2 regions of the Paenibacillus sp. GCM10027627 genome follow, and region 1 is predicted to be linked to the other one. Evidence: riboswitches for the same ligand, from Rfam matches in the RefSeq annotation. Region 1 holds a riboswitch; the other holds the start of a gene.
What was found. Region 1 has a riboswitch for preQ1 ahead of queC (7-cyano-7-deazaguanine synthase QueC). Riboswitches for the same ligand answer to the same signal wherever they lie in the genome.
Positions count from the first base shown of each region.

Region 1 (5,589 bases):
GATGCCGCAAGCAGCGCAACCGCCCATTTGCCGCCAGTACGTTTGATCGTTGTTGTCATGAACAGTCCTCCTCGAGTGATGTTTAATTCCTATGTATCCAATCGGAATTAATGGTTTTAGTGATTATAGCAACCTCTGAGGAAATCTGTCAATGAAAAAATAAGCATGTTTTTCCAAACCGCCGCTACTCCATCTCCCGGTAGCTTTCCTCATCCGCCAAACTTTGAATCTCGTCCGATGTGATGGTCATGCAGCGGTAATCGCTGCTGCTTGCCTTCCGCTCCGCTTTTTCCTTCAAAAATCTAGGACTGCCCATCCCTGCTTCCTCGTCGTAAACAAGCAATATTCCATCCGTTTTCCGCAGCATAAGATCGTCTCGCGCTGTAAACTGCCAGACTCCCTCATAAGGGCCTTTGGTGACGGAGGCGTAAAAATCGACGCCATGCAGCAGCTCATTGAAGTAGGCCTGCTTATCTTCCTTCCAGCCTTCATGCGGATTGCTGAACGCCGTCAAAATGGACAGTTTGAGCGCAGGGTATTTCTTCTTTAGCTCAATGACCGCTTCGCATGCCCATAGATCGACGCCGTATTGCCCCGGAGTAATGACCCATTCCAGCCCCTCCTCCAAAAGAGGAACAAGCCGGTTTTGGATCGCCTTTTGAATAAACCGGATGCCCTTGTGCTTCTGGCTGAAAATATTGAGTTCATGCGCGCGGTACCCCGTTACCAAAACGTTTTTCATCTGCAACAACGCCTTTGCGTTTAATCGTTTATTGGAACTGTGCTTTCAACCTAGATAGTCTCTCTATCATTAGATTATCGGTTATCGACTTTTTCCGGATACATATCGTGGTTCATCAAACGGTGTTCCGCCATCGTTTCATATTTGGTGCCCGGACGGCCCCAGTTGCAATAAGGATCGATGGAGATGCCGCCGCGAGGCGTAAATTTGCCCCAAACTTCAATATAGCGCGGGTCCATCAGTTTGATTAAATCATTCATGATGACGTTCATGCAATCCTCGTGAAAATCGCCATGATTGCGGAAGCTGAACAAATAAAGCTTGAGAGACTTGCTCTCCACCATGCGGATGTCGGGGATATAGGAAATGTAAATGGTCGCAAAATCCGGCTGCCCCGTAATGGGACATAAACTTGTAAATTCCGGGCAATTAAATTTAACAAAATAATCGCGTCCAGGGTGTTTGTTCTCGAAGGATTCCAGCACCTCAGGCGCATAATGAAAGGGATACTTAGTCCCTTGATTGCCGAGCAGCGTAATGCCGCCCAGTTCTTCTTTGTTTCTGCCTTCCATCGTCGTCGCACATCCTATCTTTTATTTTAAATCATACCGGCGTTCCATGAACTGCCGAATTTCGTCTATGTTAAACACCTTTTTTGTTGCCCCAAACAAAAGTATGAAGCTGCGGCAGCACAAACACGCTTCGAAGCGCGTCGTCAGCCATCGTCGCTCCGATCAGCCAATCATACCGCTCTACTAAATAAGGAAGCATGACCCCCGGATCCGTTTCCGCCAAATTGCCGTTGCCCGCCTGCAAATAAAACGGCACACCGGCATAGCGTTCATGCACCCTTTTCCCGTAGGCTAAATCGTCCTCGTCGAATACAACCGTCTTGAGGCAAAAGCTCTTCCCCGCTTCGCGCAGCTTTGCGACAATGCTGTCCAGCTCATCCCAGTCCGTCCCCATCCCGGAGCTTGGCGGTTTGGGGGATAGCGTTAAATCGTCAATTTCGGTAAACCAGTGCTGCCAGCGGCTGCCTTGCGTCTCCAATGCCACTCTCATCCCTCGCTCCTGCAGACCGGAAATGAGTTCATCAAGCTGTGGAAGAAGGGCGGGATTGCCCCCGGAAATAGTCACATGGTCAAAAGCGGTGCCGCCGATTCGCGCCAGCTCTTCCATCACTTCATCCGCCGTCATAAGTTTCATCTCATCTTTCCCCGTACCGTCCCAAGTAAAGGCGGAGTCGCACCAAGAGCATTTGTAATCGCAGCCGGCCGTTCGGACAAACATCGTTTTGCGGCCAACGACCATCCCTTCGCCCTGAACCGTCGGTCCAAACACTTCCATGACAGGTATCCGTCTAACGTTAGCCATGACCGACCGCCTTCCGCTTAGGGCGGTAAACGCAATAGCTCGTTGGCGTCTCGCGGAGAAACACTTGAAGGCACTGCGGGCTGTTGGAAGTTTCGTCCAAATGCTGCTGAACGAGCTCGCAAATGGTGCGAGCCACCGCTTCTGTAGTCGGAAAGCGACTCGGTTCTTTGTCGTCGAAGCACTCCGTATCTTCGTTCAATACAGAGTGGTCGAAACGACCGTGAATCAGTCGCTTGATGGTGGCGAAGTTGACCAAAAACCCAGACTGATCCAGCTCATCCCCGGCAATCGTTACATTTGCGTAATAGGTATGGCCATGCATAAGGCGGCATTTCCCGGCCTCTTCCGAAGGCACATAATGGGCGGCGGCAAAATGAAAGTCTTTATTCAGCTCGTAGCTGTAATCATGTCCGGGAGAGGGGTAAATTTGCTGAAGCATTACATCAGCGCCCCTTTCGCTTCCCGTGACAGGAGGTAATCCTGCAGTCCTTTGCGGCGCAGCTTGCAAGCCGGGCATTGTCCACAGCCGTCGGCTCTCACGCCGTTGTAGCATGTCAACGTACGTTCCCGTACGAAGTCGAACGCGCCAAGCTGGTCGGCGAGCGCCCAAGTTTCCGCTTTATTCAGCCACATAAGCGGCGTATCCAGCACAAATGGGTAATCCATAGCCAAATTTAATGTGACGTTCAAAGATTTGACGAATACGTCGCGGCAATCGGGATATCCGCTGAAATCCGTTTCGCAAACGCCGGTTACAATATGGCTCGCTCCGATTCCCTTGGCCAGCACAGCGGCAAAAGACAGAAAGAGCAGATTGCGGCCGTCCACAAACGTTGTAGGGGGTTCGCCGTCCTTTTCCTCAATGGCAATCTCGTCTCTGGTCAAGGCGTTTGGCGCCAGCTGGTTCAACAGCGACATATCGAGCACATGATGTTTAATTTGGAGCTCCTTCGCAATATCGGCCGCACAATCCAATTCCAGCTTATGACGCTGGCCGTAATCGAAAGTGACCGCCTCCACCTCGGCAAATCTCTCCTTTGCCCAAAACAGGCAAGTCGTACTGTCTTGGCCGCCGCTAAACACGACAACCGCTTTTTGTTGCTTCAACATTGTGCATTCTCCTCTCCATGTTGAGAAGACGCAGCTCCGCTCCGGCATGCCAAATTGACTAAAGCAGCCTTTAGAAAAAAGAAACGGCGCCCGCAGCTCAGTTATGAGCCGCGGCGCGCCGAACACAAAAACGACGATACCTGAGGGACAGGCCACCGTTTCGTTTTAGTTTTTTATAGAGGGAGTTCGCGAACCTCTCCCGGACGCCGACTTCGAGATCGGCCGTGCGCACCGGATTTGTTTCAGTTGTTCAATCGTACTATAGCATAGCCTTAGACTTATGGGAACAAGATTTAGGTCGACTCCTACAACCCCTTCAGCGCCGTAAGAGTACGGACGGCATGATCCAGCAGGTCAGGGATATCCTCGATTTGCTCCTCGCCGATACGGCGGTGAAAGCCCAGTTCTATCGTATTGCTGTAACCGCCCTCTCCGCTCCCAAACGTTCGGCTTAACGTTTGAACGGGCTTTTGCTCCGGATGCCAGATGTCTTCTATACAGCGTTCTATGCCGGCGCACTCATCCTCGTTTAAAACCGTCAAAATAAATCGCAGCGCAAGCTTGCTGCCATGCGTTCCTTCTTCTTGCTCCAAAATTTCGGCCGCCAGCTCGTTAAGCGTAGCGCTTAGCACAAGCTCAGCCTTGACACGGCTATCTCCAGCCAGCCTAAAGCCTAGAGCAAGCTCCCTGGACATAACCGCCATATCCAAAATGTCCCTGCGGCCAGTAATTTCAATGATTCCGTCCAAATTGTCCAAGTCGTAAAGGTTGTTTTCGAAGGCCACTTTCAAGTTGTCAAACACAGTCGGATGAAACATTCCTCTCCCCCTTTCGGATGACTTCCATTTTAATGGAGAGAGCCTTAGGATACAAATGCAAAACCGAAGTTTGCGTTAAAGCCCTCTATTTCCGTATACTGATAAGTAGACGAACAATGCTAGATGCTCTAATTTAGTAGAGGTGACCAAGTGGATAACTTAAAACAGGCATACGAAACGATGGGGCTGACGGAAGCGGCTCCGAAAGAAGAAGTAGAAAAACGCTATATGACGCTTATGAGGCGCGAGCGCTCCCGCTCAATGGGCGGCCAGAGCCAAAACAACTCCTCCCCGGACGGAGTCGAAGTCGATTTTGCACAAATTACTACGGCATACAAGCTCATTCTAGCCCATGAAGACGGAAAGATTACGCAAGCCTTTAACGAGCGCGAATACGGAAAATATAAGGGAATGGCGGACAAAGCGCAAAAGCTGGATCACTTTTGGCGTTATTATAAGTTTCATACGCTAGGCGCCATCGCGCTTGTTGCGCTTTTGATCTACGGAATTACAAGTTATGTTGACTACCGCGAGGAGCAAAAATATTTGGCCAGCCTCCCGCCTATCGATTTGAGCGTCGGTTTTATGGGGACGTTTATGGAAGATGAAGACAATGGTATAAACGCACTGAACGACGCCATGCTGAAATCATTTCCCGACTGGAAGCGGCTGGAGTCTTCCATCGTTTTTGTACCCCAGGAACAGATGAACCGGTATGCCTATTTGCAAAAAGCGCTTGTCACCATGATTTCCGAAAAACCCGACATCTACTTGATGGACCGCTATATGTTTGAATGGATCGGAAATCAAGGCGCTCTCACGAAGCTGAACGAAATACCGGAGCTCGCGTCCGCAGTTCAAGGTCCAAACTCGCTAAAGCTGACAGTGGAAGAAGTCGGCATCGAAGGAAGCGGCACAGAAGCCGTATACGGTTTCGATCTGGGCAAATCGCAATTGTTTAAACAATTGCCTATGGCTTCGGCGGGCGAGCTCATTGTCGGCATTCGCAGCGATGCGGCCCATCCCGAAAAGGCCATTCAATTTATTGAAACTTTTTTAAAAACAGTTCCGCAATAATTCGATCCGCCGCTGCTCTCGCAGCACGAACGCAGCAAAAAGCTCCCTTGGCTCATTTAGCCACAGGGAGCTTTTTTGCTGCAAGTAATACCGCCGCTAGTCCGCTACATTCCCATTAAGGCACAAGCAGCCAAAGCGCAGGAACATTGCTCGGCTCCCAACCTGTCAGGGAAGTATGGGTCTGACGGCACTTATACACAAGACCGTTGTAGTACACGAGCGTATTGGCCGCATACGAGGTGTTTGGAGCCCATAGCTGGACTGGAGGCGGAGCCGCCGTTGTCCCTTGAACCGTGCTTGGCCCAGATTGATTTTGCGCGGCATCGAAAGCATAGACCGTAAACGTATACGTTGTGCTCGGAGTTAGCCCCGAAGCTGTAAAGGACAACGTATTTTCAGTCGTAGTCGCGATTAGCGTGGATCCTTGATAAATTTTATAGCCCGTAACTCCAATATTGTCTGTAGATG
Region 1 is NZ_JBHTHB010000001.1:285,886-291,474, reverse strand. Features, by position in the region: gene ACFQZE_RS01270 (hypothetical protein) at 1-59, opposite strand, end outside; gene ACFQZE_RS01265 (SLOG family protein) at 185-742, opposite strand; gene queF (preQ(1) synthase) at 817-1,314, opposite strand; gene queE (7-carboxy-7-deazaguanine synthase QueE) at 1,385-2,116, opposite strand; gene ACFQZE_RS01250 (6-carboxytetrahydropterin synthase) at 2,109-2,555, opposite strand; gene queC (7-cyano-7-deazaguanine synthase QueC) at 2,555-3,223, opposite strand; PreQ1 riboswitch class I at 3,386-3,429, opposite strand; gene ACFQZE_RS01240 (hypothetical protein) at 3,532-4,044, opposite strand; gene ACFQZE_RS01235 (J domain-containing protein) at 4,195-5,121, shown strand; gene ACFQZE_RS01230 (lytic polysaccharide monooxygenase) at 5,237-5,589, opposite strand, start outside.

Region 2 (5,589 bases), on a different contig from region 1:
GAAATCAAATCTCCGCAATACAAAAGCGAGATATGGATTCCCGTTAAAAAAAGAATAAATTCGAATTGAAAATATTTGCTCCGTCGCCGAGTGTTAGCGTTATGCCGCATCGCTGTCCGATTGACTGAGGGTAGAATATTTGAGAGCTGTAGTAGGTTGTGCAAACGACCTGTTACAGCTCTTTTTCACATTCCATTACCAATAGCGCGAAATTACACAGCCATCCCTTCAAGTACGCTCTTCACCTGGTTCGTACAATGCCGAAGATGTTTATTATCGTTAAACAATTTACTTAGCATAACGCCGCCTTCTATTAAAGCGATGATCACGCTGCTTGCGCCCTCCACATCGAGATCGCTTCGAAACTGCCCTCGGCTTATCCCGTCCTTTAATATTCTCCCGAGACTTGTCATAAGCTCATGCATGGCAAGCTGGGCTCTTTCTTTTAACAAAGGATGGCCGTCGTCATTCTCAACAGCAGCATTTAAAATGGGGCAGCCGCCTTCCAATTTATTTTGTTCGATCAATTCCAAATAAACGTCGCAAATAGCGAGTATTTGATCCTTCGGTTCTGACCGCTCGGACATGGCCTCTTTCAAAACTTTTTTTAAGTCAGCATACATATAGTCGAATGCACATAACGCGATTTCATCTTTGCTTTCAAAATGATTGTAGATGCCGCCCTTGCGCACATTAGCACGCTCGATAATTTCGGACAGAGAGGTGCCTGCATATCCTTTAGTATTAAACAATCCGGCGGATTGGCGAATGATATGTTCTTTTGTAGCTTGTCCTTTTCCCATAGCGATCCCTCTTTCAAAAAATACCGATTGGTCTTAAAATATCATATTTTCGTTCTGCGCTCAATCGATAGCTGGATAATTATTGTTGATCTGTCATTCAGATTATGTTAATTTAAAAGAGACCGGTCGGTACTAAAATTGTGAAACGGAAGGAATGATAACCATGACTATGTCGTTTCAACACATCCGAAACGCTACGTCGGTATTAAACGTGAACGGTAAAAAAATATTGATTGATCCTATGTTAAGCGCTCCAGGCGAGCTGCCGCCGGTACCCTTCACTCGCACACTTCGCCGTAATCCGTTAACGCCTCTTCCCGTCCAGCTTGATTTTTTCGAGCAAATGGACGCATTGCTTCTTACTCACCGACATTTTGACCATTTGGATAAAAAGGCCTTGTCCATTTTGAATAAGAAAATGGCTGTCTTTTGTCAGCCCGAAGATATGGACTTTTTGAAAGAGGCCGGGTTTAGCCACGTCGTTGCGATTGAGCAATCGCATGAATGGTGCGGCATTCATATGAAGAGGATTAAAGGCCGGCATGCTCCGGGTTATACGGCTAAGCTGCTCGGTCCTGTATCCGGGTTTATTGTAAGCACATCAGCGGACGGTTCGGTTTATATCGTTGGCGATTGCATCTACACACCTGAAATCGAAGCTGTTTTTCGGGAGTCCAAACCGGATTTTGCAATTCTGAATACACCACGCGCACAAATGCTGCTGGGAACGATCATCACGATGACTGCCGAAGATATCGTTCGTATTACAGATGTATCTCCCGCCACCAAACTTGTTGCCGTACATATGGACGCTATCAGTCATTGCACATTCAAACGGCAGCATCTTCGAGCTTTTCTGAAACAACGGAAATTGGAGCATGTGGCTGCCGTTCCTGAAGACGGGGAAGTGATTGAGCTGAAATAGGCTGGGGAGATAGGGTTGCGAAATGAAAGCCCTCTATGAAAAAAGAGAGAGCCGATCGGCTCTCTTTTTTTTTCTTTGTGTATACTTCGTTTTTCAACAAAACGAAACTTAATCTTCCTGTACCTTCATATTCCTTGCCCAGTAAAGGACTGGCGTGGCGAGGAAGGAAATGAGCAGCTTAAGCAAATACGTTGTCAGGAAGATTTGAATCCAAATATCGAAGGAATGCACTTTGTAGAAAGCAATCGTACAAAACACAAGGGAATCGACAAATTGGCTGACGAGCGAGCTTCCGTTAATCCGAATCCAAAACTGGTTGCGCACCGGAAACTTTTCCTTAAGGTAGCTAAATACCCGTACGTCGAGAAACTGGCTGACAAAATAGGCGCACATACTGCCCGCAGCTACCTGCGGAAGAAACCCGAAAATAGCGGTAAGAGGCTCATGGGCAAAATCTTCGGCTTGCGGGACGAAGGCGAGCGTCATTTGCATCAAAATCGTCGAGGCAATAAGCGTAAAGAAACCGAACCAGACGGCTCTTTTGGCAGCTTGCTGACCGTACCTTTCATTGAGCAAATCCGTCGTCATGTAGATGGACGTATAAATCGTATTGCCGAGCGTCATCACAATGGCGAGTGTGCCGATGGACATCTCAATCGTTTTTGTCACCTGAATATTTGCGATAACCGTCGCAAAGCCGATCCAGGCGTACAGCCCCTTTTTGCCAAACATCCGAAAACACAGCAAAAATAGGCCAAAGTGGACGAGCATAAACAGCACGCCCCAAAACAAATTAAACATATCGAAAAAGCCTCCTAGTTTTGTTGTCGCGGGATGGTTACGAACCGCGTTCTGCCGAAGCAGACAGCCACTATCATAACAGCTTTTCCTGCTGCTGAAAAGGTGAAAATAAAGGGTGGGAGCAACTACCTTGGTAAAAATATAGTCATCTTTTAAAAACTCATCGAAAAACACCAGCAATAACTGGTGACAACATGCCGGCTCCTTTATACTATTTGTAAAATGGCTTGTGGAGGTTATAACGAATGCCCCGGAATTCGAATGGATGACAGGGATAATGGGGACGTATGATGCCCATGAATTATATTAGAGATATGGTTTTGAAACCGATATGGAAAGATTTATGAGAAGGCAACCGCAAGCCCGGAAATACCGGGATAATTAGGATGAAAGGGGTTGATGGCAGTGAATTTAAATGAAATGCCGGTTGTACAAGCGGAAATGCTGATCCGGAGGTCTGCAAATGAAGTATATGAAGCATTCGTCGACCCGGCTGTAACGACCCGATTCTGGTTTACCCGCAGCAGCGGCCGTTTGGAACAGGGAAGCACGGTTCGGTGGGAGTGGGAAATGTATGGTGCCGTCGACGAGGTGATGGTGCTGGAGCTGGTGCCGAACGAGCGGATCAAAATCGAGTCTTCGGATGGAACAAAGGTGGAATGGACGTTTGCGGAGCTAGCCGAGCAGGAGACGTATGTGACGATTAAAAATTGGGGTTTCTCAGGTAGCGGGGATGAGGTTGTCGGACAAGCGCTGGACTCTATGGGCGGTTATACCATGGTGCTATGCGGCGTGAAAGCACTGCTTGAGCACGGTATTTCGCTGAACTTGGTGGCTGACAAAGCGCCGGACGCGCATATTGGCCAGTAAGAGCCGGGTATAGAATAAACGAATCCATCGCCATAGGGGCAGCCCTTTGGCGATGGATTTTTTTGCTATCGGCAAGAAGACTTTTTACGGCGGATATGGCTTGGAGTATACTTTACCGCCTAACCTAACCTGTTAACTTAACCTAGTAACGCAACCCGGTAACGTAACCCGTTAACCTAACCCGTTAACCTAACCCGTTAACCTAACCCGCATAAGGTCGGCCGACCTTTTTCTCCAGCTTCCCTTGGAACTTGCCGAAGAGGAGGGCGACAATGAGGTAGAGCAGACTGACCGAAAGAAAGGTTTCCATCACTTTGAGCGTATCGGCGGCCATCAGCTTCGCTTGCCCCATCATTTCCGTCAAGCCAAGCGTGAAGCCGAGCGACGTCTCTTTGATGATGACCAAAAACGTATTGCCAAGCGAAGGAAGAGCGATTCGGTAGGCTTGCGGGAACACGATTCGATAGAATGATTGCAGGCGGGTCATGCCAACCGATTGAGCGGCCTCCATCTGCCCGCGGTCGACGGAGTCAATCGCCCCTCGAAAAGTTTCCGCCAAATACGCCCCATTGTTCAGGCTAATTCCGATCACGGTAGCTTGAAACGCATCCATGGCGCTAAGAGAAGGAATGATTTGCGGCAGCCCGTAATAGAGCAGAAACAGCTGGACGAGCAGTGGCGTAGACCGAAAAAACAAAATATACGCGTTTGCGGAAACGGACAAAGCTTTTAGGGGTGACCGAATCATAGTCTCCAAAATAATGCCGAGAATAACGGCGAACAGCATGGACAAAACGGCCAGCATGAGCGTAATGGGCAAGTAGCTTAACAACCGGGGGAGACTGTTTACAAAATAGGACAGGTCGAAGTTCATCGCCTTACTCCGCCGGCTGGCTTAAGTCTTCGCCGTACCACTTTTCGGCAAGCCGCTTTAATGTGCCGTCATTTCTCAGCTCCGCAAGCGCGGTATTCACTTCTTTGACGAAGATTTCGTTTTGATCATTTTTAAGGAATGGGCTGCCTGCTGGAATGACAACGAACTGCTCGCCAGCGAGCCTAAGCGGCTGATTTGTTTTTTTGATCTGGGCAAGCGCAGCGGCTTTGGTTGAAAAGGTAGCGTCCAGTCTCCCGAGCAGGACGTCGCGGAAAGCTCCTTCTCCCGTTTCGTAGGTGACCACTTCGATTTTTTGTTCGGGATCGGCTTCTTTAATGTAATTCAGCATAATTTTATTGCCTGCGACAAGCCCGATCTTTTTTCCTTTTAAGTCTTCAAGGGAATGGATCGTGGTGTTCTCTTTTTTGACGACTAGCTGTGCTCCTGAATATACATAAGGCTCGGTAAACAAATACTTCTCTTTCCGCTCTTTAGAGAGGGCGATCGAATTGACAATGGTATCGATTTTGTTTGATTCCAGCGCTCCGAACAAACTGGCGAAGTCCGTTAACGTATATTCGACGCGAAGGTCCAGCTTTTTCGCAAGCTCCTCCCAAATATTGATTTCGTAGCCGTCCAGTTGATCTCCATTTTCCGTGTTTTTGAAAGTGTAAGGATAGAAAGAGCCGTTTGTACCGATCCGAATGACCCTTTGGTCTTGCTTCGGTTCGGAGGAGGCTTCTTTCGTTTCGGAACTGCATGCGGACATCAGCACGAGGATGGCTATCGCCCATAACATTCCGGTATATTTCCTCTTAGTTCCCTGCCGGGGCCGAGCTTGCTTCAACATGGTTATAACCGCCTTTTTGTAACGTGATAAACAACAAGGGTCAGCTTCAATCCGCAATGAGGAAAGGCTGTTTGCCCAGCAGCCGCCCTGCAAAATCAGGGTCTTCCAGCAGCGGACGCCCTACGGCGACGAAGTCGGCTAGATGCTCCGAAACGACTCTTTCCGCAAAAGCCTTCTGATGAATGCCGCCAACGGCAATAATGGGCAAAGTAAGCTCCGATTTCAAAAGAGCGGCATAAGGGAGCTGGTAGCCGGGATGGATATCTTGTGGACGATTCGGCGTTAAGCCGCCTGAGCTGACATGGACGGCATCCAGCAGCGGTTCGAGCTCTTTAAGAATATCTGCAACTTGGCGAGGGATAAGCCCGTTTTTCGCATAATCGGAAGCGGATACCCGAATTTGAACCGGATAATCGGGGCCTACGGCTTCGCGGACGGCGAGGACGACCTGCAAAACAAATTGCAG
Region 2 is NZ_JBHTHB010000004.1:237,240-242,828, reverse strand. Features, by position in the region: gene ACFQZE_RS15815 (AraC family transcriptional regulator) at 1-69, shown strand, start outside; gene ACFQZE_RS15810 (TetR/AcrR family transcriptional regulator) at 213-803, opposite strand; gene ACFQZE_RS15805 (MBL fold metallo-hydrolase) at 967-1,728, shown strand; gene ACFQZE_RS15800 (queuosine precursor transporter) at 1,837-2,529, opposite strand; PreQ1 riboswitch class I at 2,538-2,583, opposite strand; gene ACFQZE_RS15795 (SRPBCC family protein) at 2,929-3,399, shown strand; gene ACFQZE_RS15790 (amino acid ABC transporter permease) at 3,602-4,273, opposite strand; gene ACFQZE_RS15785 (transporter substrate-binding domain-containing protein) at 4,278-5,123, opposite strand; gene ACFQZE_RS15780 (oxidoreductase) at 5,170-5,589, opposite strand, start outside.
Region 2: linked by a shared signal. The riboswitch ahead of ACFQZE_RS15800 (queuosine precursor transporter) and the one ahead of queC (7-cyano-7-deazaguanine synthase QueC) in region 1 are both predicted to bind preQ1.